DNA from 4 places in the Bacillus basilensis genome. Region 1 is predicted to be linked to each of the others. Evidence: predicted binding sites of a transcription regulator. Region 1 holds the regulator's gene; each other region holds the start of a gene.
What was found. Region 1 encodes Rex, which represses fermentation and respiration genes when NADH is low (regulators of the CRP and FNR family bind a similar motif). Its sites were predicted from a motif close to TTGTGAAATATTTCACAA; they were not measured.

Region 1 (5,347 bases):
GTAATTGTATGTGGATGAAGTTCACTGTATACACCGAACTCACGAATTCGACGTGCTATTAACTGATTGTACTGACTCCCAAAATCTAAAACGATAATTGTATCATGCTGCTTCTTCAAAATAATCACCCCAACGTTAGTTCTCGTATATAAATATTTTCACCAATTTGGCAAAAAGCATTACTAATATAATAAAAAAAGCCAGTCCTCCGCCTCTAGTCTCATAACAAAGAAAAGGCAGGGGTCTGGCTTTATAAAGAAAGATAGTCTCCGCTCTTTATAAATATACGACACACTGCCTTCATAGTCAGGTTGTTTACGGTAACCCGGTAGAGACTCTCAAACCTTATCTTTGAGGATATATGAAGGATCGTTTTATATTATCTTCCTAGATTCTAACAATGAAGTATCAATATGGTCAAGAGAGAAAGCGACAAAATTCTACAGAAATTCATTTCCTTTTCTAAAAAACATAAAAAAACATCCATTTCTATATAGAAATGGATGTTTTTTAGGACAAACGGAATTACATCATTCCGCCCATACCACCCATGCCCATGCCGCCCATGTCAGGCATTGCTGGTGCATTTGGTTCTGGTTTGTCAGCTACTACAGCTTCAGTTGTTAAGAACATAGCTGCAACAGATGCTGCGTTTTGAAGTGCAGAGCGAGTTACTTTAGCTGGATCTACGATACCAGTTTCAAGCATGTTAACCCACTCGCCAGTAGCTGCGTTGAAACCAACGCCTACTTTTTCGCCTTTTAGACGCTCTACAACTACAGATCCTTCTAGACCAGCGTTGATTGCGATTTGACGAACTGGCTCTTCTAGTGCGCGAAGTACGATGTTGATACCTGTAGCTTCGTCGCCTTCAGCTACGATAGCAGCAACTTTCGTGTATACATTCATAAGTGAAGTACCACCACCTGCAACGATACCTTCTTCTACTGCTGCACGAGTTGAGTTAAGTGCATCTTCAATACGAAGTTTGCGCTCTTTTAACTCAGTTTCAGTTGCTGCACCTACTTTAATTACTGCTACGCCACCTGCAAGTTTTGCAAGACGCTCTTGTAATTTTTCACGATCGAATTCAGAAGTTGTTTCTTCTAATTGCGCACGGATTTGACCAATGCGAGCTTCGATTTGTTGTGAATTTCCAATACCTTCAACTACAGTTGTGTTTTCTTTCGTTACAACAACTTTACCAGCGCGTCCTAAAGATTCAACTGTAGCAGATTTTAAGTCACGACCTAATTCTTCAGTGATTACTTCGCCACCAGTTAAGATTGCGATATCTTCTAGCATTGCTTTACGACGGTCACCAAATCCAGGAGCTTTAACAGCTACTACATTGAATGTACCACGAAGTTTGTTCACTACTAATGTAGCTAACGCTTCGCCTTCTACATCTTCAGCAATGATAAGAAGTGGTTTACCTTGTTGTACCACTTGCTCTAATACTGGTAAGATTTCTTGAATGTTAGAAATCTTTTTATCAGTGATTAAGATGTATGGGTTATCAAGAACTGCTTCCATTTTGTCAGAATCAGTAATCATGTAAGGAGATGCATATCCACGATCAAATTGCATACCTTCTACTACGTCTAATTCTGTTGTGAAACCTTTAGATTCTTCTAAAGTAATAACGCCGTCGTTACCAACGCGCTCCATTGCTTCAGCGATTAATTGACCTACTTCTTCGTCAGCCGCAGAAATAGCAGCTACTTGTGCGATTGAAGATTTACCTTCGATTGGTTTAGAAATCGTTTTTAATTCTTCTACTGCAGCAACTACAGCTTTTTCGATACCTTTACGAAGACCCATTGGGTTCGCACCAGCTGTTACGTTTTTAAGACCTTCACGAATCATAGCTTGTGCTAATACAGTTGCAGTTGTTGTTCCGTCACCAGCTACATCATTTGTTTTGCTAGCAACTTCTGCTACTAATTTCGCACCCATGTTTTCGAATGCATCTTCTAATTCAATTTCTTTTGCGATTGTTACACCATCATTTGTAATAAGTGGTGAACCAAATTTTTTCTCAAGTACAACGTTACGACCTTTTGGTCCAAGTGTTACTTTTACTGCGTTTGCAAGAGTGTCGACACCGCGAAGCATCGAACGACGTGCTTCTTCACTAAATTTAATATCTTTTGCCATAATAATTGACCCCCTTGGATTTTTTAAGATTTATATAATTAACCGATAACTGCTAAAATGTCACTTTCACGTAAAATCAAGTAGTCTGTACCTTCATATTTCACTTCAGTACCTGCATATTTTGAGAAGATGATAAGATCACCTGCTGCTACCTCTAAAGCAACACGCTCACCATTTTCAAGCACTCGACCAGTACCTACTGCAATAACTTTACCCTCTTGTGGTTTTTCTTTTGCTGTGTCTGGTAATACAATACCACTTGCTGTTTTTTCTTCCGCTTGAACAAGCTCAATTACAACGCGATCACCTAATGGCTTTAGCATGAACAATAACCTCCTCATTTTGTTATGTAAATTTTATTTATTAGCACTCAAGTCACCCGAGTGCTAACACACTTATAATAATAAATAATCTCAATTTCTTTTGCAAGTAAAAAAATCATAATTTTTTCGCAAATTACGCTATAAACTTTTCTATATAGAGTTCCTCTTCTTCTACCTTTACTATATGAATCGTTGTTTCCACTACTCGTATGTTACAATATGAAAGGACACCCTAAGTTGTTTTCGCTACACACACAACTTTCTCCTGTCTTCTATTATAATTTCAAATAAGGATTTACAAAAAAAACATAATTTAAGTAAGGTTTATATCGTAGGTAGCATATTTACATGTTATCCTACCTTATCTCATACACTAGAGTTAGAAAGGATGGTTAAACCATTTGAAAAAACAATATTGGTGGGTTATCGTTACATACATTTTAATGCAGTTATCATCAATTGCTGGATTACCACTTCTTCTGAAAACTGGACTTTATGATAACAGGGGATTTACTAGGGAAGAGAAATTTCAACTCATAACTGGTCACTGGGCGATCATTAGCTTCTTTATTGCATTATGTATCGTACTTTGGTTACTTAGAACAGATATTTGCGACAGACATTTAGATAAGATGCGTTCTACTGTTCCAGCTACGATTGGTTGGATTTTTATCGGGTTCTTCTTAGCATTTTTCTCGCAAAGTATTGCTGGCATGATCGAAATGTATGTATTAGGTATTAAACCTGGATCTGAAAATACAGCGAGACTTATGGATATCGCAAGAACGACACCTTGGTTCCTTATCGTTATTTCTATAATCGGACCTATTTTAGAAGAAATCGTATTTAGAAAAATTTTATTTGGTACACTTTATAAGAAGTTTAACTTCTTTATTGCCGCTATCATTAGTTCCCTTGTATTTGCGGCGATTCATTTTGATTTTACTCACTTATTGGTATACACCGCTATGGGGCTCGTATTCGCCTTCTTATATGTAAAAACGAAACGTATTATCGTTCCAATTGCCGCTCATGTTGCAATGAATACATTAGTTGCAGTTGCTCAAGTTTTAGTAAGTAACGAACAAATTCAAGAAATGATTAAAGAAGCTGAAAAAATGCAAGGCTTTATCGGAGGATTTTTAGTATGAGAAACTCACCATTGTTCATGGCTGCATTGTACTTCCTTCTAGGATGTATCTTTACACGCTTCGCCATTACGAACGTAACAGATACAATCTGGAATATGTGGACAATACTATTTGCAGTTATGGCAACGATTGATTTTAATTTGGCACTTCGCCTTATCTTAGTTAAATTCACAAAGAAAAAACAATAATAAAACGCAGAGGTCGCTTCCTCTGCGTTTTATTGTGGATAATTTTTCAAAAAGTAAACAAGTGTTTGTAACTCCACTGCTAAATCAATATGATGAATTCTTATATTGTCTGACACATTTAAGCGTGCTGGTGTGAAATTCAAAATACCATGCACATTTGTTTCTGCCAATCTATCGGCTACAGATTGCGCTACTGTAGCGGGTACTGTTAATATTGCCACTTGTATATCAGTTGATAAACGTTCTTCTAATTCATCTAAGTGATATACAGGAATGCCTCCGATTTCTGTTCCAACTTTCTCTTCACTAACATCAAACGCCATTTCAATTTTTGTATTATTGTTTTTCGTGAAATTATAATGTAAGAAAGCGGTCCCTAAATTACCTACTCCAATAAGCGCTACACGTGTTATATCATCTTGGTCGAGTGTTTCACGGAAAAATGATAATAAATAATTTACGTTATATCCATATCCTTTTTTCCCTAACGCTCCAAAGTATGAGAAATCTCTTCGAATTGTTGCGGAATCAACCTTTACCGCTTCACTTAATTCGGCTGATGAAACACGTTGCTTACCAGACAGAGATAAGTTTTGGATAAATCGATAGTATAGAGGCAATCTCTTAGCAGTGGCTTGTGGAATTTTCTGCTGCTCCATATAACCTCTCCTCTCTCCCTATCTTTATTCATATGCTTTAATCAAATACAGAAGTTTAGCACTTATTAAATTCCTTGTATAATAGAAAGAAGAAGTATTCTCTCTGTATTTTAAACTATACACTATTTTTAGTATGATTGAGAAATATAAACATGGCAAAGTTAAGAAATTATTTGAGGTGAAAACATTGATTTTATTACAAGTAAACGCGCTTTCGAAATTATACGGTGCAGAAACGATTCTTGCAAACATAAAATTGGAAGTTCAAACGAAGGATCGTATCGCATTAGTCGGACGAAATGGAGCCGGAAAATCTACATTATTAAAAATAATAGCTGGTGAGCTATCTCATGATGGTGGCGAAATTATAAAACCGAAAGATGTCTCAATCGGATATTTAGCCCAAAATACCGGGTTAGAAACGTCTTTAACAATTTGGGATGAAATGTTAACCGTCTTTACACACTTGCAACAAATGGAGACAAAGCTTCGAAGGCTAGAGCAAGAGATGGGAAAAGAAGAAAACTTTTCAAACGAGGCTACATATGAAAGATTATTAGCTGATTATGACCAATTGCAATTAGATTATAAAGACCAAGGTGGCTACCAATATGAAGCAGATATCCGTTCGATTTTAAGTGGTCTTGGCTTCCCAGTTGAAACGCACCAGACGACGATTTCCACATTAAGCGGTGGACAAAAAACACGATTAGCTCTCGGTAAATTATTATTAACGAAACCAGACCTACTTATTTTGGACGAGCCTACAAACCATTTAGACATCGAAACATTAACATGGCTTGAACAATATTTACAAGGTTATCCTGGCGCAATACTAATCGTTTCCCATGACCGTTATTTCTTAG
Region 2 (5,347 bases), on a different contig from region 1:
AAAAAGTAGTAAAATCAAAGTCGATGGTAACAGAAGAAATTAGTATGAACCATGCGCTTGAAGAGATTGGTTGTGAAGTGTTAGAAAGTGATTTAGGAGAGTATATTCTGCAAGTAGATAACGATCCACCTTCACATATTATTGCGCCTGCACTTCATAAAAATAGAACACAAATTCGTGATGTATTTAAAGAAAAGCTTGGCTATGAAAATTCTGATGATCCTTACGAAATGACGAAGTTTGTTCGTAAACAACTTCGTGAAAAATTTATGGATGCAGAAATTGGTGTGACAGGTTGTAACTTCGCTGTTGCAAATACTGGTTCTCTTTGCTTAGTAACAAATGAAGGTAACGCCGATCTTGTTATGTCGATTCCAAAAACACAAATTGCGGTTATGGGTATGGAACGTATGGTTCCGACAATGGAAGAATTAGATGTTTTAGTTGGTTTACTATGTCGTAGTGCAGTAGGTCAAAAGTTAACAAGTTATGTAACTGTAGCGGGACCAATTCAAGAAGAGGAAGTAGATGGGCCTGAAGAATTTCATTTAGTTGTTGTTGATAATGGCCGCTCTCAAATTCTTGGATCTGAATTCCGTTCAGTATTGCAATGTATCCGTTGCGCTGCTTGTGTTAACGTATGTCCTGTATATCGTCATGTTGGTGGACATTCATATGGTTCTATATACTCAGGACCAATTGGTGCGGTATTAACACCACTTCTAGGTGGATATGATGATTATAAAGAGCTTCCTTATGCTTCTAGTTTATGCGGAGCGTGTACAGAAGCTTGTCCAGTAAAAATTCCATTGCATGATTTATTATTAAAACATCGTCAAGTTATCGTTGAGCAAGAAGGACGTGCTCCACTTGCAGAAAAATTAGCAATGAAAATGTTTAGTATGGGCGCATCTTCAGCAGCTTTATATAAAATGGGATCAAAAATGGCGCCAGCAGCAATGAGTCCATTTACATCTGGTAACCGTGTATCAAAAGGTGTTGGGCCACTTAAAAACTGGACAGATATTCGTGAATTCCCGGCTCCAAGTAAAGAACGATTCCGTGATTGGTATAAAGATCATAAGAAAGGCGGGGACAAATAATGACAGGATTAATTCAAAACCGTGAGTCCTTTCTAGATAATATTGCAAAAGAACTTGGACGCGCACGTAAAACGGATGGTGTAGAACGCCCAGCATGGAAAAATAATGTGAATAAAGAAACGTTAAAAGATTATTCACAAGAAGAATTGTTAGAAGTATTTAAAAATCAATGTACAAACATTCATACAACTGTTGTGGAAACGACAAACGACCGTTTACGTGAAGATATTCAAAAGGTAATCGTGGAAAACGGCGGGGGACCTATTATGTTATCGGCGGATGAACGTTTTGATTCTTATGGGTTGACTTCTTTATTTAAAGAAGAGCTTCCAAAGCAAAATGTTGAAGTGAATGTATGGGATCGGGAGAAAAAAGAAGAGAATATGCGTATCGCGGAAAGAACGAATATTGGAATTGCATTTAGTGATTATACTTTAGCTGAATCTGGTACGATTGTTGTACAAAGTCATAAAGGCCAAGGGCGTTCTTTACACTTTTTACCGACTGTATACTTTGCTATTATTCCACGTGAAACACTTGTGCCTCGTATTACACAAGCAGTTGAGGATATGAACACACGTGTAGAAAATGGCGAGACAGTGGCATCTTGTATTAACTTTATTACAGGACCTAGTAACTCGGCAGATATTGAAATGAATCTTGTTGTCGGGGTACATGGACCATTAAAAGCAGTATATTTCATCGTATAAAAGAGGGGAAAGCAGGCCAGAAAATGGCCTGCTTTTTTAATAGAATAGAGATAATATGAAGTAGAAGTTCTCTCCTTTTTTTGCTATGTTCTTCTGGAAAGGAGAGGAAAGGATGTTCACTTATTTATATGCATTGTTAGTGGGGATGGTGTTTGGTTCTTTTTTTATGTTAATTGCGATGAGAGTTCCACAAGGTGAGTCTATCATTACCCCTCGTTCACATTGTCATTATTGTAAGTACGTGCTAAAGCCAAAAGAATTAATTCCAATCATTTCTTTTTGTATACAAGGAGGACGTTGTACGAATTGTAAGAGGAAAATTTCAATTTTGTACGTAGTATTTGAACTTATAACCGGAATAATATTTCTTCTTACTGTATATATGATTGGGGTGGAACGAGAGCTTATCATCATTTTATCGCTTTTTTCGTTACTTCTTATTATTTCAGTTACAGATTACATATATATGTTAATCCCTAATCGCATTTTAGCTTGGTTTGCTTGTTTACTCATTTTAGAATGTGCTTTTGTGCCGTTAGTTACTTTGATAGATAGTATAGTTGGTAGTGGCGTTATATTCATTTTGTTATATTGCATGCAAAAGATATATCCAGAAGGGCTTGGTGGAGGAGATATAAAATTACTTTCGTTACTTGGATTTATAGTTGGACTGAAAGGGATCTTTCTGATTTTATTTTTAGCATCTTGCTTTAGTCTTTGTTTCTTTGGAGCTGCTATAGTATTAAAACGTATGAAAATGAGGACCCAAATTCCGTTTGGCCCTTTTATTACCCTTGGGGCAATATGTTATATGTTGGTTACATATACAAAATAGAGAGGAGATAAAAAATGAATGTATATATGGATGATCAAAGAAGTTGTCCGTACGGGTATGTTTTGGCAACTACAGTAGAATCTGCGTTACAATTTGTTCGGAGTAATAAGGTAAACATCCTCTCTCTTGACTTTAACATGGGATGGAGGCAAAAGAATGGGGCGGAATTTGTAGAAGCCTTTTGTACAGAAGGTCTATATGTTAATGAAATTCACCTTCATACAAATGATGTCATCGGTATACATCAGATGAAACAGAGAATTGCGAAGGGGAAAGAGCAAAGAGAAATTGATCCTCATATTGTCGTTAAATATGTGGGGAGCTAAAAACTCCAAAGTAAAACTTTGGAGTTTTTAATGTTTCATATGTGCTTGTAAAGGTATGATTTCCTCTGTTTGAGCTGCGACTAATTCAGTTTCTTCTTGTTCAAAAACAGGCGCTTTCTTTGTTAAGTAATGATAGACCATACCGACAAATACCGATCCGCCAATAATGTTACCGATTGTAACAGGAATTAAGTTATGAATAGCACCTGCAAAAGAAATTGTCTCAGGATGCGGTGAAACTAAAGATAGAGCAAACAGTGATAAGTTTGCGATGCTATGCTCATAACCAGATAAGAAGAATGTGAAAACAAGTAGCATCATCACCATTATTTTTGCTGTATCACCTTTAACTTGGGAAGGTAAGAAGCAGGCGAGACATACGAGCCAGTTACATAAAATTGCTTTAAAGAATAATTGCATTGTAGGTGTGTTCATTTTTCCTTCCACTACTTTATTCATTAAATGACCGTGATCGATTGCTTCGAAAATGCCAGTTGCGTAAAATAGTAAGGCAAAGAATAAAGCACCAGCTAAGTTACCTGCATAACAAGCAACCCAGTTACGAAGTGTATCAGAAGTCGTTGTTTCTTTTCTTAAAGTTGCCACTGTGAAATACATTGTATTTCCAGTAAACAATTCAGCACCACCATATATAATAAGTACGAGAGCAATTCCGAAAAACATAGAAGCTGCTAAATAAGTTGCTGGTGAATCTGCAATGTGAAAAAAGTTACCTAATTTAAAACATAGAACAATAATAAAACCGATATAAATACCCGCAAGTGCTGCACGAATGAAATATTGCATCGGGTTTGTATCTAGTATTTGTTTTTTGCTTTTAGCCAGTTTGACAACATAATCTAATCCTTGTTCTAGCATGAGTAATACGCTCCTTTAGTACATCATCTATAAATACTCCTTATATGAATAAAGTACATGGATTTAGTCATAGTTTCAATAAGTTTGTGCAATGTTTCACAAAAAGGACATACATACATAAGGAAAACGCTTACAATAAATAGTATAATGGAATTTTTTCTGGACATAGAGAGGGGACAAGGGAAAAAGAAAAAGCGCTGTAATTACAGCGCTTTTTCGTCTAAATTCTTTTCTACTTTTGTTTCTACTTCTTTCGAGAAGAACCAACCGCCAACTGCGATTCCAACTAATACAATCCAGAATGTAAGCTTCCATGGTGTAGATTCTGGGAATGAATGCGGAATTACATTTAATGCAGGGTGTGCTAACGTATAAACTGCTAATTTCACACCAACCCAACCTACAATTAAGAATGCTGCAGTTTCAAGTCCTGGTTTACGTTTTAATATTTGTACGAAAGCAGTTGCTGCAAATCGCATGATGATTAATCCGATAAGTCCACCTACAAAGATAACAACGAATTGCCCTGTATCAAGACTACCAATTGTACCTAATCCTGTTTTCGGTAAAGTCATTGCTAATGCAACGGCAGCTAAAATAGAATCAACTGCGAAGGCAATATCTGCAACCTCAACTTTAAATACAGTCCACCAAAAGTTCTCTTGTTTTTTCTTTGCTTCTTTTTCTTCTGTTTCTTCATCCGTATTCTTTTTAACATACGTTTTAAATAAATGATTACCAGCGATAAACATAAGGTAAATTGCACCGATTGCTTGCACTTGCCATACATCGACTAAGAACGAGATCATAAATAACGATCCGAATCGGAAAACAAATGCCCCCGCTAATCCGTAAAATAGTGCTTTTTTACGTTTTTCTTCTGGTAAATGTTTTACCATAATTGCAAGAACAAGCGCGTTATCAGCCGCTAAAATCCCCTCAAGTGCAATTAGGATGAGTAATACCCAACCATACTCCAATAATAATGATACATCCATGTACATTCTCCTCTCATTTCTATAAGTACTAAATAAGTGAAGAATTTCCCCACTATTTAGTTTCCCCATACTCCTGCCTATTAACTTTGGAAGAATTTGGTAATGAATACAAAAAAGACCTCTGCCGTTAATAGGCAAAGGTCTTGCTAGACATATGTAATGAAAATGCCAACAAAGCCGGAAGAACTAAGTTCTACGTAATGACGACTTTGTTTCCAAGAAACATTCTTGGACGCTACTCCCCTTTGGAGATATGCTGTTATATTCTCATTATATGGATAATTTATACGGTTGTCAACCTGTTAAAATATCTTCATTCGGATATTTTATTTTCCGGTTCTTTTTACGTGCAAAGGAAAAAGCCAATGTTAAAGGTCCCATTTTCCCAAAAAACATCATAAAGATAATAATAGCTTTTCCAATCATAGTTAAGTGGGGTGTGAAATTCATACTGAGGCCAACAGTCCCAAATGCTGAAAATACTTCGAAAGCACTT
Region 3 (5,347 bases), on a different contig from region 1:
ATGCTATCCCATGAGAATTCAGAAAGCATACGAGAATGAATTTCATCGAAGCGATGGTCAATTGTATATTCATGAGTCATCATATAAGAACCAGCACCAATTTTTTCTTGAATAAAAGCAATTCGGTTAATATTTCTGCCTAAATAAACAGTAGTATCGGAAGAGAACTCTGCTTGTTTACTTAGTAGCCCATATTGCATAAGTTTTTCTTGAGTGGCAACGTTTATATACTGCAGTTTTGCCTGTAAGGAACGAATATCTTTCTGGTGTTTACTGCATGATCGCATCAAGATTTCTACACTTTCAGCTGAACAAAATACTAGGCGATCAACGCTAAAAATCTCATTGGTTTGTTTAGATGTTAATGTGTATTCTTTCTTTTTGAAAGTTGGAATTTGATATATTTCTGCACCGGACTCTTGTAACATTTGCTTGATTGCGCTTTTTTTATTTGTTGCAGATGCAACTAAAACCTTCTTGCCATGCAATGGTTTACGTTCTTTCCAAGCGATTTGATTACGTAAAGAAACAACATCACCAACAATTGTCATAGAAGGGTTAGAAATATTTTCGTTTTTGACGATAAGAACAATGGTTGAAAGTGTACCTGTGACAACGCGCTGTTTACCAGTTGTACCCCATTCGATAACTGCTACTGGTGTATCTTCTTTTTTTCCTGCTTGTAGTAAGTTTTCGCAAATTGTAGGTAAGTTTTTTATACCCATGTAGTAAGCGATTGTGTCGCTATTGTGGGATGAATTATATTTTCCATGATCGGTTAAAGGGCCTTTTGCATGTCCAGTTAGTAATGTGACGCTATTACTGTGGTTGCGGTGGGTGAGGGGGATACCTGCATAGCTACTAGCGGCGATGCTAGATGTAATGCCTGGTACAATTTCATATGGAATATTCGCAGATGCTAGAGTTTCTGCTTCTTCACCAACACGGCCAAAAATAGATGGATCTCCGCCTTTTAAGCGGACTACGATTTTTCCTTCCTTCGCAAATTGAAGGAGGTGTGCGTTAATCATTTCTTGTCGCATAGTATGATTCTTTGGCATTTTTCCGCAATAAATAAGTTCACATGTTTCTTTTGTATAGTTAAGAAAGGTAGGATTTAATAAGCGGTCATATAAAACAATATCTGCACGCTTTAAACAATCTATCGCTTTTTTTGTAATAAGTCCTTCATCACCTGGTCCTGCACCAACTAAATATACATATCCGTTCATATTCGCACCTCATCTATTTTTATGTAAAAGGAAGCCAGGGGAAGGCTTCCTTTTATAAATTACATGTATATATAAATATCACCATCAATAACTTCTACTTCGTATGTTTGAATACAACCGTCATCAGGTTTTTGAACTTCACCTGTTAGTAATGAAATTTTCCAATCATGTAGTGGACAAAATACGAATTCACCAGATACAATTCCTTCGGCTAATGGTCCGTTTTTATGAGGACAACGATTTTCTACAGCTCGAATATCGCCATTTGAAAGGCGGAATAGGGCGATAGACATACCTTTCATTTGTACCTCTTTACCGATTTGAATAGGAAGATCTTCTGCACGCATAACTTTTATTTTTTCTTTCGTTTGTATCATATAGATCACAGCTCCTTATTTCACAGTTTCTACTTCATACATCGCTTTTAATGATTTCGTTTCTAGTGCTTGTCCCCAAGCTTCTTTATATGTGCCACGAGCTGTTTGGAAACGTTCATTTAACTTAGTGACCATATTTACATCTTGCAGTATTTCTTTTATGTGATCGAAGCCTAATCGTTCAGTCCAGTAGGCAGTACGCTCTCCGTAAATACCAGTTTCACGATAATATTGCATGTAAGCTGTAGCGATGCGAAGGACATCATCTTCAGTAGGGACAACCATTACAAAATCAGCCTCGCGTACTTCCGTACCACCATTTCCGCCAATATAAAGTTGGTATCCATTTTCGACACAAACAACGCCAAAATCTTTCGTCAATACTTCCGCACAGTTACGCGGACAGCCCGTTACACCCATCTTCATTTTATGAGGTGTATCTACCATTTCTAATGATTGTTCAAGGAGCATACCAAGTCCTAATGAATCTTTCGTACCGAAACGGCAGAAACGAGAACCAACACATGATTTTACATTACGAAGTGATTTTGAATACGCATATCCCGAAGTCATATTTAAGTCAGCCCATACGTTAGGTAAATCTTGTTTTTTTACACCATATAAGCCGATTCGGCTCGCACCTGTAATTTTCACAAGAGGGACGTCATATTTTTTCGCAACTTCAGCAATTTTCATTAAATCATCAGCTGTTGTAACACCTCCGTACATACGTGGAATAACAGAGAATGTACCATCATGCTGGATGTTACCATTCATTCTTTCATTAACGAAACGAGACGATTTATCATCTTCATATTCTTCTGGAATGGCCATACGTAAATAGTAATTTAATGCAGGACGACATTTCGAACAGCCATCTTCATGTACAAAACCAAGAACATTTCGTACTTCTTTTGGTGATTTTAAGCCTTTCTCATGAATCGCCGCTACGACTTCATCACGGGATAAAGGTGTACATCCACACATACCGGCAGATTGCGCTGAGGCATCAAAAGCATCTCCAAGTGTATAAGATAAAACTTGTTCGACAAGCGGACGGCATTTACCACAAGACCCTGCGGCTTTCGTACAGCCTTTAACTTCTTCAAAAGTCGTTAACTCTTGTTCTAAAATGGCATGAATGATTGTACCTTTCGTAACACCATTACATCCACAAATCGTGTCATCCGCACTCATTGTAGCAACGTCAAGTTCACATTCTTCACCAGCTTTGTGAAGAATGGAAGCTGGTGTATATTCTTGTATATCTTCTTCTTTCTTTAACATACTAAAGAGGCGTGTACCATCAGCTGTGTCACCATATAAAACGATACCGACGACTTTATTGTCACGAATTAATACTTTCTTATAGGAACGTTTACATTCATCAAAGATGGATATTGCTTTCGTTTGATCATCTTCATAAATTTGACCAGCAGAGAATAAATCACAACCAGCAACTTTTAATTGCGTACCGACGATACTGCCCGTATATCCATCAGTTTGTAAATTCGTTATATGTTTTGCTAATATTGCACCTTGTTCATAAAGAGGAGCAACAAGTCCATATGCGATACCGTCATGCTCTGCACATTCGCCAACTGCATAAATGGATTCATCATTTGTTAGCATATAGTCGTTAACTACGATACCGCGATTGACAATTAAACCAGCATCTTTTGCTATTTGCGTATTCGGGCGTATTCCGACAGCCATTACGATTAAATCACAATCTACAACTTCACCATCTTCAAATTGAATGCCCTCAACATGTTCTGTGCCAAGAATTTTTACAGTTTTCTTTTCCATTAGAAACTTCATGCCTTGTGCTTCTAAATCTTCGCGCAGAAGAGAAGCGGCTTTCGTATCTAGTTGCTGCTCCATTAAGCTAGGCATTAAATGAACAACATGTACGTCCATTCCTAAGTCAATAAGACCTCTTGCGGCTTCTAAACCAAGTAATCCACCACCAATGACAACGGCCTTTTTCTTTTCTGTAGCAGTATCAATCATAAATTGTGTATCTTCAATTGTTCGAAATCCTGTTACACCAGGAAGGGTGGAGCCTTCAACAGGTAAAATAAAAGCACTAGAACCTGTTGCGATAATGAGTTTGTCATATGTAAGAGTACGATTCTTTTCTGTGATAATGATTTTTTCTTCTCGGTTAATACTTTGAACTCTTTCGTTTGTATACAAAGTTATTTCGTTTTCTTCGTACCAACTGTATTCATTCATAATGATATCTTGCATATTTGTTTTGCCTTGTAAAACATGAGAGAGCATAATGCGATTGTAGTTTGGATGTGGTTCATCTCCAAAAATAGTAATCTCATATGAATCACTATCATGTTTTAATATTTCTTCCATACAACGTATGCCAGCCATACCATTTCCGATCATAACTAAACGTTTTTTCATTTTCGTTTCCCCTTTTTATGTGAAATATTGAACAAAGGATTATATTTTTATTATAGAAAATCAAAAAAGGGAGAGATGTGATATTTATCACATTTTTATAATGATTCACAATTTGTTAAAATTCGGATTTGTGTGAGGGGAATGTGGATATTTTTCGCAAAATGAAAAAGCAGGACATAAGTATGTATACTCATGTCCTGCACTTTATTTATGCTCTCGTAATTGCACGTGGAAATAAAATATTATTCTCTAAATGAATGTGCTCAAATAAATCAGACTCTAACGCTTCAAGACGTTGATAAACAAGTCGATAAGTGCCGCAAGCTCCTTCTGGAGGAGTAAAGTCATTTGTTACTTTACGAAGTTCTTTTATAATATTTCCGGCATGATTGTGCTCATTTTCTAGTTCATCTACTACTTTACGTAACTTTGCATAGTTTTCATCAGTTGGATTTTGTTCTAATTCTAAAATTAATGGGAAATCTTTCGTTTCTTCTTTAATTAAATGTTGTTCTAATTCCATTTTAAGTTCATGAAATAGCTTATGAATTTGAGCTAAATGAGGCTGATTCGCTCCATGAACGCGTAATACTTTCGTTACATATGGGCTTAACTGCGGCAACTCTTCATTTAAATAACGATGATGCTTATTAATTACATAATCAATCAATTCACGATAAGAAGCATTTTTCCAATCAATTTCAGATTCGTTTAATAGTTTCGTATTATGATAAAGCGTATTTAATTCTGTAAGTACTTCTGTTGCTGATAAATTTCTTTCATTAATTGCATCAATAAGTGTTTTATTACCACCACAACAAAAGTCTATTCTATATGATTTGAAAAGATCACTAGCTTTCGGAAATTGTGTAACAATCTCACCGACAATAGAAGTTTCAGTAAATGTATGTTCCATATGAATGCCTCCATAAAGTTTGAATGTAATATCTAAATTAAGAATAGCGATAAATGAAAAACAATGTGGTGATTGAAATCACTTATTATGTGTCAGTTTTAAGTATAATAAAATGAACTTTATAAAAGGAAGAGGGAGGGGAATTCGTCGTGATAGTTTCTGATAATAAAAAAGAAGCTTACTAGAAGCTTCTTTTTTACTACTATTTTTCGCATGCAACTCCATCGCCATCACGATCAAGATGTGAGTCATAACCTGGTTGTCCTTTATATAGGGGAGCTTTCCCAGCAGATCTAACTGCGGCACAATTTTTGTAATATGCACTACTAGTATTTCCTGAAGCAGGTTGTGTTTGAGTTTGCTGTGATTTTTTCTGTTCCTCTTGTTGTTTGCGAGCTTGT
Region 4 (5,347 bases), on a different contig from region 1:
GGATTAGAGTGAAAGATCTAATTATTATTGGGGCGGGTCAAGCTGGATTAACAATGGGATACTACTTGAAGCAAGAAGGATATAATTTTTTACTACTCGAGGCAGGAAACCGAGTTGGTGATTCATGGAGAAATCGATATGATTCTTTGCAGCTTTTTACCCCAAGGTCTTACAGTAGCTTGCCAGGTATGGCGTTAATAGGTGAAAAAAATGAATTTCCATATAAAGATGAAATTGCAACTTATTTAGAAGAATATGCAAGGCACTTTCAATTACCGGTCCAAGTGCAAACCAAAGTTTTTAAAATAAATAAAGAAAGAGATATATTTGAATTACATACTCCTACAGAAATTCTACAAACGAAAAAAGTTATTATCGCAACAGGTGGTTTTCAGCAACCATTTATTCCCTCAGTTTCAGCAAATCTATCATCACATGTTTTTCAAATACATTCATCACAATATAAATCATCATCACAAATTCCTAAGGGGAAAGTACTAGTAGTAGGTGGCGGGAATTCAGGAATGCAAATTGCAGTAGAACTTGCACAAACTCATGAAGTTACAATGTCTATTAGTCATCCTTTAACGTTTTTACCGTTACATATTTTTAGAAAAAGCATTTTTAGTTGGTTAAAAAAATTGGGTTTATTGTACGCTGAAGTAAATACAAAGAGGGGAAAATGGTTTCAGAAGAGAAAAGATCCCATTTTTGGTTTTGAAGGTAAGGAACTCATTCGTAATGGAGCAATTAAACTAGAGGGAAAAGTGGTTAGTGCATCAGAAAATGGCATTATGTTTCAAAATGGTGGTACGTATAGCGGAGGAAGCATTATATGGTCAACTGGTTTTATTCAGAACTATAAATGGATTGAAATAGAAAAGGCAGTGAATGAGAAAGGATTTCCTAATCATGTAAGAGGTATAAGTCCAGTAAAAGGGTTGTATTATATCGGTTTGCCGTGGCAATCTCAAAGGGGCTCTGCACTTATTTGTGGTGTAGGAAAGGATGCAGCTTATTTACTTTCCGAAATCAAAAAAATAGATCAGTAGCAGCGACTACTGATCATCCATATGTACATGAATTAGGAGAGGTCAAACATTTATTAACTTTATTATAATTGATTTTCATAAGAATAAAAACTGAAAATTCTAATTTTATGTTGAGAAAGTTTTTTGTATCGAAATATATAAAAGAATAGGGATTTTTAGTAAAAGGAAATATGATATTTATATTTTAATAAATTGTGATATAGTTTATAAAGAGCAGATTACATAAAATGTTATTTTATTACATATAAAGGGAGGGGGATGATTGTGAAGTTTGATGATCAACGCCTACTAGGAATCCGATTAGGTTCGATGCTCGTAACAGAGGAAAATCAATATTTAGTAATTAAGAAAAAAAATCATTATGCATTATTGAACATACATACTCTAGAATGCACTCATGTTGAAGTGCAGCTAGAACATATTGAAGAAATGTTGCGGGAAGATTTCCAAGAAAGTATAAAAGAAATTATTGCACCAGAACATATAAAAATTGTTGCGAAAAATGTTATATAGAGAAAGAAGCTGGAAGAACAGCTTCTTTCTTTTTTATTATAAGGATAACGTTTTTATAACATCACCAATAATCCCTTCCATTTGATGAACACCTAAGTCAGCGTTCGTCATTATAACGGCACCATTACCTCGGTATGGATAGCATAATTATACATTGAAATCCCACGCCCCATCCAAGTGAATAAATTTGTAAGTCCTCATCCGAATCATCTAGAAAAACACCTAATCCAGTCCATTTTGAGCAACCTTGAGGAGAAATCATGTCTTGTACTGTTTTTTGAGAAAGTTTTAGTTTTCCCTTTCCTTGTAAGGAATGAATGATTTCAATTACTAAAGTTGATAAGTCAGTTGGTGTTGTCCAAATGCCTGAAGCAGCTGCGAATAGATAAAATGGATACTTCTCATTTGTAACGGTGCCATCTTTATTATGTCCACAAGAGAATGTATCTAATTTATTTATATTTTTAGTAGAGAATACGGTACTATTCTTCAGTTGCAATGGCTGAAAGATATATTTTTCAAGTAAAAGATTGAATGTTTTTCCAGTTATATCTTCAAGTAGTAGTTCAATAATACAAAAGTTTGCATCAGAGTAGTGAAATTCACTTTCTGGTTCATAATTCAGGTCTATAGGTACTGGGCAATATGATGTTTTACCGGCAAGGAGTTCTGACATGTTTGGTCGCCCTTGTGCAAGTGTATAATTCTCAAAACTATTAGGAGGATCAATAATTCCAGATTGGTGACTTAATAAATTTCGCAACGTGATTTTTTTCTGTGAGGTAAGTAGATTGGTAGGTGTGTTCCAAGATGTGAGTCTATCATTTATGTCTTCATCTAAATGCACGATTTCTTGATCTGACAACGTCAGTACAAGCATTGTAGTGGAGAATTTACTAATTGAACAAGAATTGAATATAGAATTCATAGTGACAGTTCTATTTGTTCCAGCTTCAAGTGTTCCAAAAGCAATCGCTTCGTCTAGTTTGCCGTCACGTATAACGGCAAGACTTAACTCTGCAACGGAATATTGGCTCATTTTCTCGTATATATTGTTACTTTTTAAGTTCATAGTGACTCCTTCCTTCAAAAAAGACAGAATGTTAGTTCTATTATACAGTAGTAAATAGAGAGAATGAGAGAAAAAGAAAAAACTTCATCTTTTATCGATGAAGTTTTTAAGTTAATCCGAAGTGAATGTTTTAAGAAATTTGTCTCGGTACATGTACATTAACCATGAGATTGTTAGTAAGGAAATAATGACTTCTTTATTTTTAATTGGCTCATTGAAAATAAGCCAACCAACTATATCAAATAATAAATGTAGTGCAATTGAAAGAACTACAAATTGTAGTAATGTCTTAAAAAATCTTTTCATAAAGTGTCCCCTTAAAATATAAGGTTTTATCAACAGTGTTGTATATTACTATTATACATTAAATGTGTCATGTGGTAAAATTTACATAAGTTAGTGAAATAAAACAAATGAAAGCTAATGAGGAGGAATAGTCATGGAATTTTGGATGATCATACCGATAGCGATCTTTGGGTTTATTTATATCGTTGAAAAATTAAATAAAATTGAAAAGAAAACGGATGCACGTTTAAAGCGGATGGAAGATAGATTACAGCTAATTACGAAAGAAATGGGAATTGTAGATAGAGAACCCGAAATTAATAAAGAGTTGCGCCAGCTTATGGAAGAAGGAAAAACAGTTACAGCAGTTAAGAGAGTAAGAGAAGCATTTGGGTTTTCATTGTTAGAAGCGAAGCAATATGTTGATAAATTATAAAAAGATCATCCATTTGGGTGATCTTTTTTACTGAATCGTACATGTATTTATTTTTACATACAATGGATTTGTTGAAATAAGAAATTGTGGGAATATAAAAGCGAGGAGAAACAAGTTTCTCCTCGCTTTCTTCTAGCTATATTTAAATGCAAAGCTGTCGATTACACCTGCATACGTTACTGAGATTTTAATTCCAAGTATACAAATACCAGTACCGTCATAATTGCTATAACAACGTAAGTAGCATCAAGCATGATAAGTGTCTTTAAAGTTTCAGTCATCCTAATTCACCCCTGGTATAAAAATCATAAAGATAACAATGTACATGAAATTTCTTAAGTAGTTTCTATATAAATATATCATATAAATAATGTAAACAATGTTAAGATAATGTAAATGTATTGTAAATAAAGAGCTTTCCCATAAAATCGGTAATCAAAAAATAGCTAGTTGGTAATAGTTCTCTAAATCTATTAACTAGCTATTTGAAAGTACCAACAAAGATGTACATTTTTCAGTAATGTTTTTAGAGTCAATAAAAATATTATGTCAACAATATGAACTGTCACAAATTTTTATATATTATTGTGATTGATATCACATCCTTTTATTTCACCGGGTATTATGCTTAGTTTGTAAGCAATGATTGGGAGAGGGTGGGATGATATGTTTTGTTATCAATGTGAGCAAACCCCAACAGGCGGATGTAAAATAATAGGTGTTTGCGGAAAGAATGAAACAATTGCAAGTTTACAAGATACAATTGTGTTTGGGTTAAAAGGAATTGCAGCTTATCGTACGCATGCTGCTCAGCTAGGGTATACGGATGCATTTGTAGATGCTACAACGCAAGAAGCACTATATATGACATTAACAAATTCAAACTTTAATGAACAAGAACATATTGATATGGTTATGAAAGTAGGGAAATCAGCTTTACGAGTAATGGAGTTGTTGGATGAGGCACATACGAATCACTTTGGCGTTCCAGAGCCTGTTCAAATTACACAAAACCATGTAGAAGGTAAGGCAATTGTAGTTACTGGTCATAATTTATTTGCATTAGAAGAACTATTAAAGCAAACAGAAGGAAAAGACATTAATATTTATACGCATTCTGAAATGCTGCCAGCACACGGTTATCCGCAGCTGAAAAAATATAAACATTTAAAAGGGAATATTGGGAAGGCATGGTATGATCAACGACGTCTTTTCGAAAAATTTACAGGTGCTATATTAGCGACAACGAATTGTGTTATGCCAATTAAAGGATCATACTCTGATCGATTCTTTTCATATGATATTGCAGGTTTAGAGGGTGTACAAAAAATTGAAAATGATGATTTTGAACCATTGATTCAAAAAGCGCTAGAACTCCCAGAAGTACATATGGAGTCGGATGAGCAGTTAGTAACAGGGTTTCATCATAATACAGTATTATCATTAGCTCCGGAAATTATTAATGCAGTAAAAGAAGGAAAGATTAAGCGATTCTTTGTCATCGCAGGTTGTGATGCACCAGGAAAAGGCGGAGAATATTATCGTGAATTAGCAACGTCACTTCCGCCAGAAACAGTTATTTTAACAACTTCTTGCGGGAAATTCCGCTTTAATGATGTGAGTTATGGTGTTGTACCTGGTACAGAGATTCCGCGTTACATTGACTTAGGGCAATGCAATAATTCAATTTCTACAGTGAAAATAGCGGCTGCTTTAGCAGATGCTTTCCAATGTGAAGTGAATGAATTGCCAGTTAGTATTGTCTTATCATGGTTTGAACAAAAAGCGATTGCCATTTTACTTGGACTATTTAGTCTTGGTATTCAAGATATTCGTATCGGTCCAAAGGCGCCTGAATTTATTTCACCTGGCGTGCTTGATGTATTACAAGAAACATTCGGTTTAAAACTAATTACAACTGCAGCAGAAGATATGGATATGATGTTATCGTAACGAAAAAATGTTTTTATTTAATTATGGCTGTATAAA

Region 2: a site for Rex is predicted at 3,938-3,955, ahead of ACQVV1_RS12025 (formate/nitrite transporter family protein). Genes of this name have one in related genera too.
Region 3: a site for Rex is predicted at 4,048-4,065, ahead of nirB (NADPH-nitrite reductase large subunit). Genes of this name have one in related genera too.
Region 4: a site for Rex is predicted at 3,944-3,961, ahead of hcp (hydroxylamine reductase). Genes of this name have one in related genera too.

Annotation. Positions count from the first base shown of each region.
Region 1 covers NZ_JBNTQO010000035.1:5,749-11,095, forward strand. The annotation lists gene guaA (glutamine-hydrolyzing GMP synthase) at 1-119, opposite strand, end outside; purine riboswitch at 284-385, opposite strand; gene groL (chaperonin GroEL) at 526-2,160, opposite strand; gene groES (co-chaperone GroES) at 2,199-2,483, opposite strand; gene ACQVV1_RS29155 (CPBP family intramembrane glutamic endopeptidase) at 2,885-3,634, shown strand; gene ACQVV1_RS29160 (YdiK family protein) at 3,631-3,822, shown strand; gene ACQVV1_RS29165 (redox-sensing transcriptional repressor Rex) at 3,852-4,481, opposite strand; gene ACQVV1_RS29170 (ABC-F family ATP-binding cassette domain-containing protein) at 4,669-5,347, shown strand, end outside.
Region 2 covers NZ_JBNTQO010000005.1:26,695-32,041, forward strand. The annotation lists gene ACQVV1_RS12005 (LutB/LldF family L-lactate oxidation iron-sulfur protein) at 1-1,103, shown strand, start outside; gene ACQVV1_RS12010 (LutC/YkgG family protein) at 1,103-1,813, shown strand; gene ACQVV1_RS12015 (prepilin peptidase) at 1,926-2,648, shown strand; gene ACQVV1_RS12020 (cyclic-phosphate processing receiver domain-containing protein) at 2,663-2,974, shown strand; gene ACQVV1_RS12025 (formate/nitrite transporter family protein) at 3,002-3,853, opposite strand; gene ACQVV1_RS12030 (TerC family protein) at 4,057-4,851, opposite strand; yybP-ykoY riboswitch at 4,942-5,107, opposite strand; gene ACQVV1_RS12035 (TrkH family potassium uptake protein) at 5,146-5,347, opposite strand, start outside.
Region 3 covers NZ_JBNTQO010000010.1:161,266-166,612, forward strand. The annotation lists gene ACQVV1_RS19310 (uroporphyrin-III C-methyltransferase) at 1-1,232, opposite strand, end outside; gene nirD (nitrite reductase small subunit NirD) at 1,292-1,609, opposite strand; gene nirB (NADPH-nitrite reductase large subunit) at 1,625-4,030, opposite strand; gene ric (iron-sulfur cluster repair di-iron protein) at 4,239-4,946, opposite strand; partial or broken gene ACQVV1_RS19330 (excalibur calcium-binding domain-containing protein) at 5,149-5,347, opposite strand, start outside.
Region 4 covers NZ_JBNTQO010000003.1:241,629-246,975, forward strand. The annotation lists gene ACQVV1_RS07785 (flavin-containing monooxygenase) at 9-1,052, shown strand; gene ACQVV1_RS07790 (hypothetical protein) at 1,317-1,565, shown strand; partial or broken gene ACQVV1_RS07795 (serine hydrolase domain-containing protein) at 1,602-2,637, opposite strand; gene ACQVV1_RS07800 (hypothetical protein) at 2,749-2,943, opposite strand; gene ACQVV1_RS07805 (hypothetical protein) at 3,077-3,358, shown strand; gene hcp (hydroxylamine reductase) at 4,025-5,311, shown strand.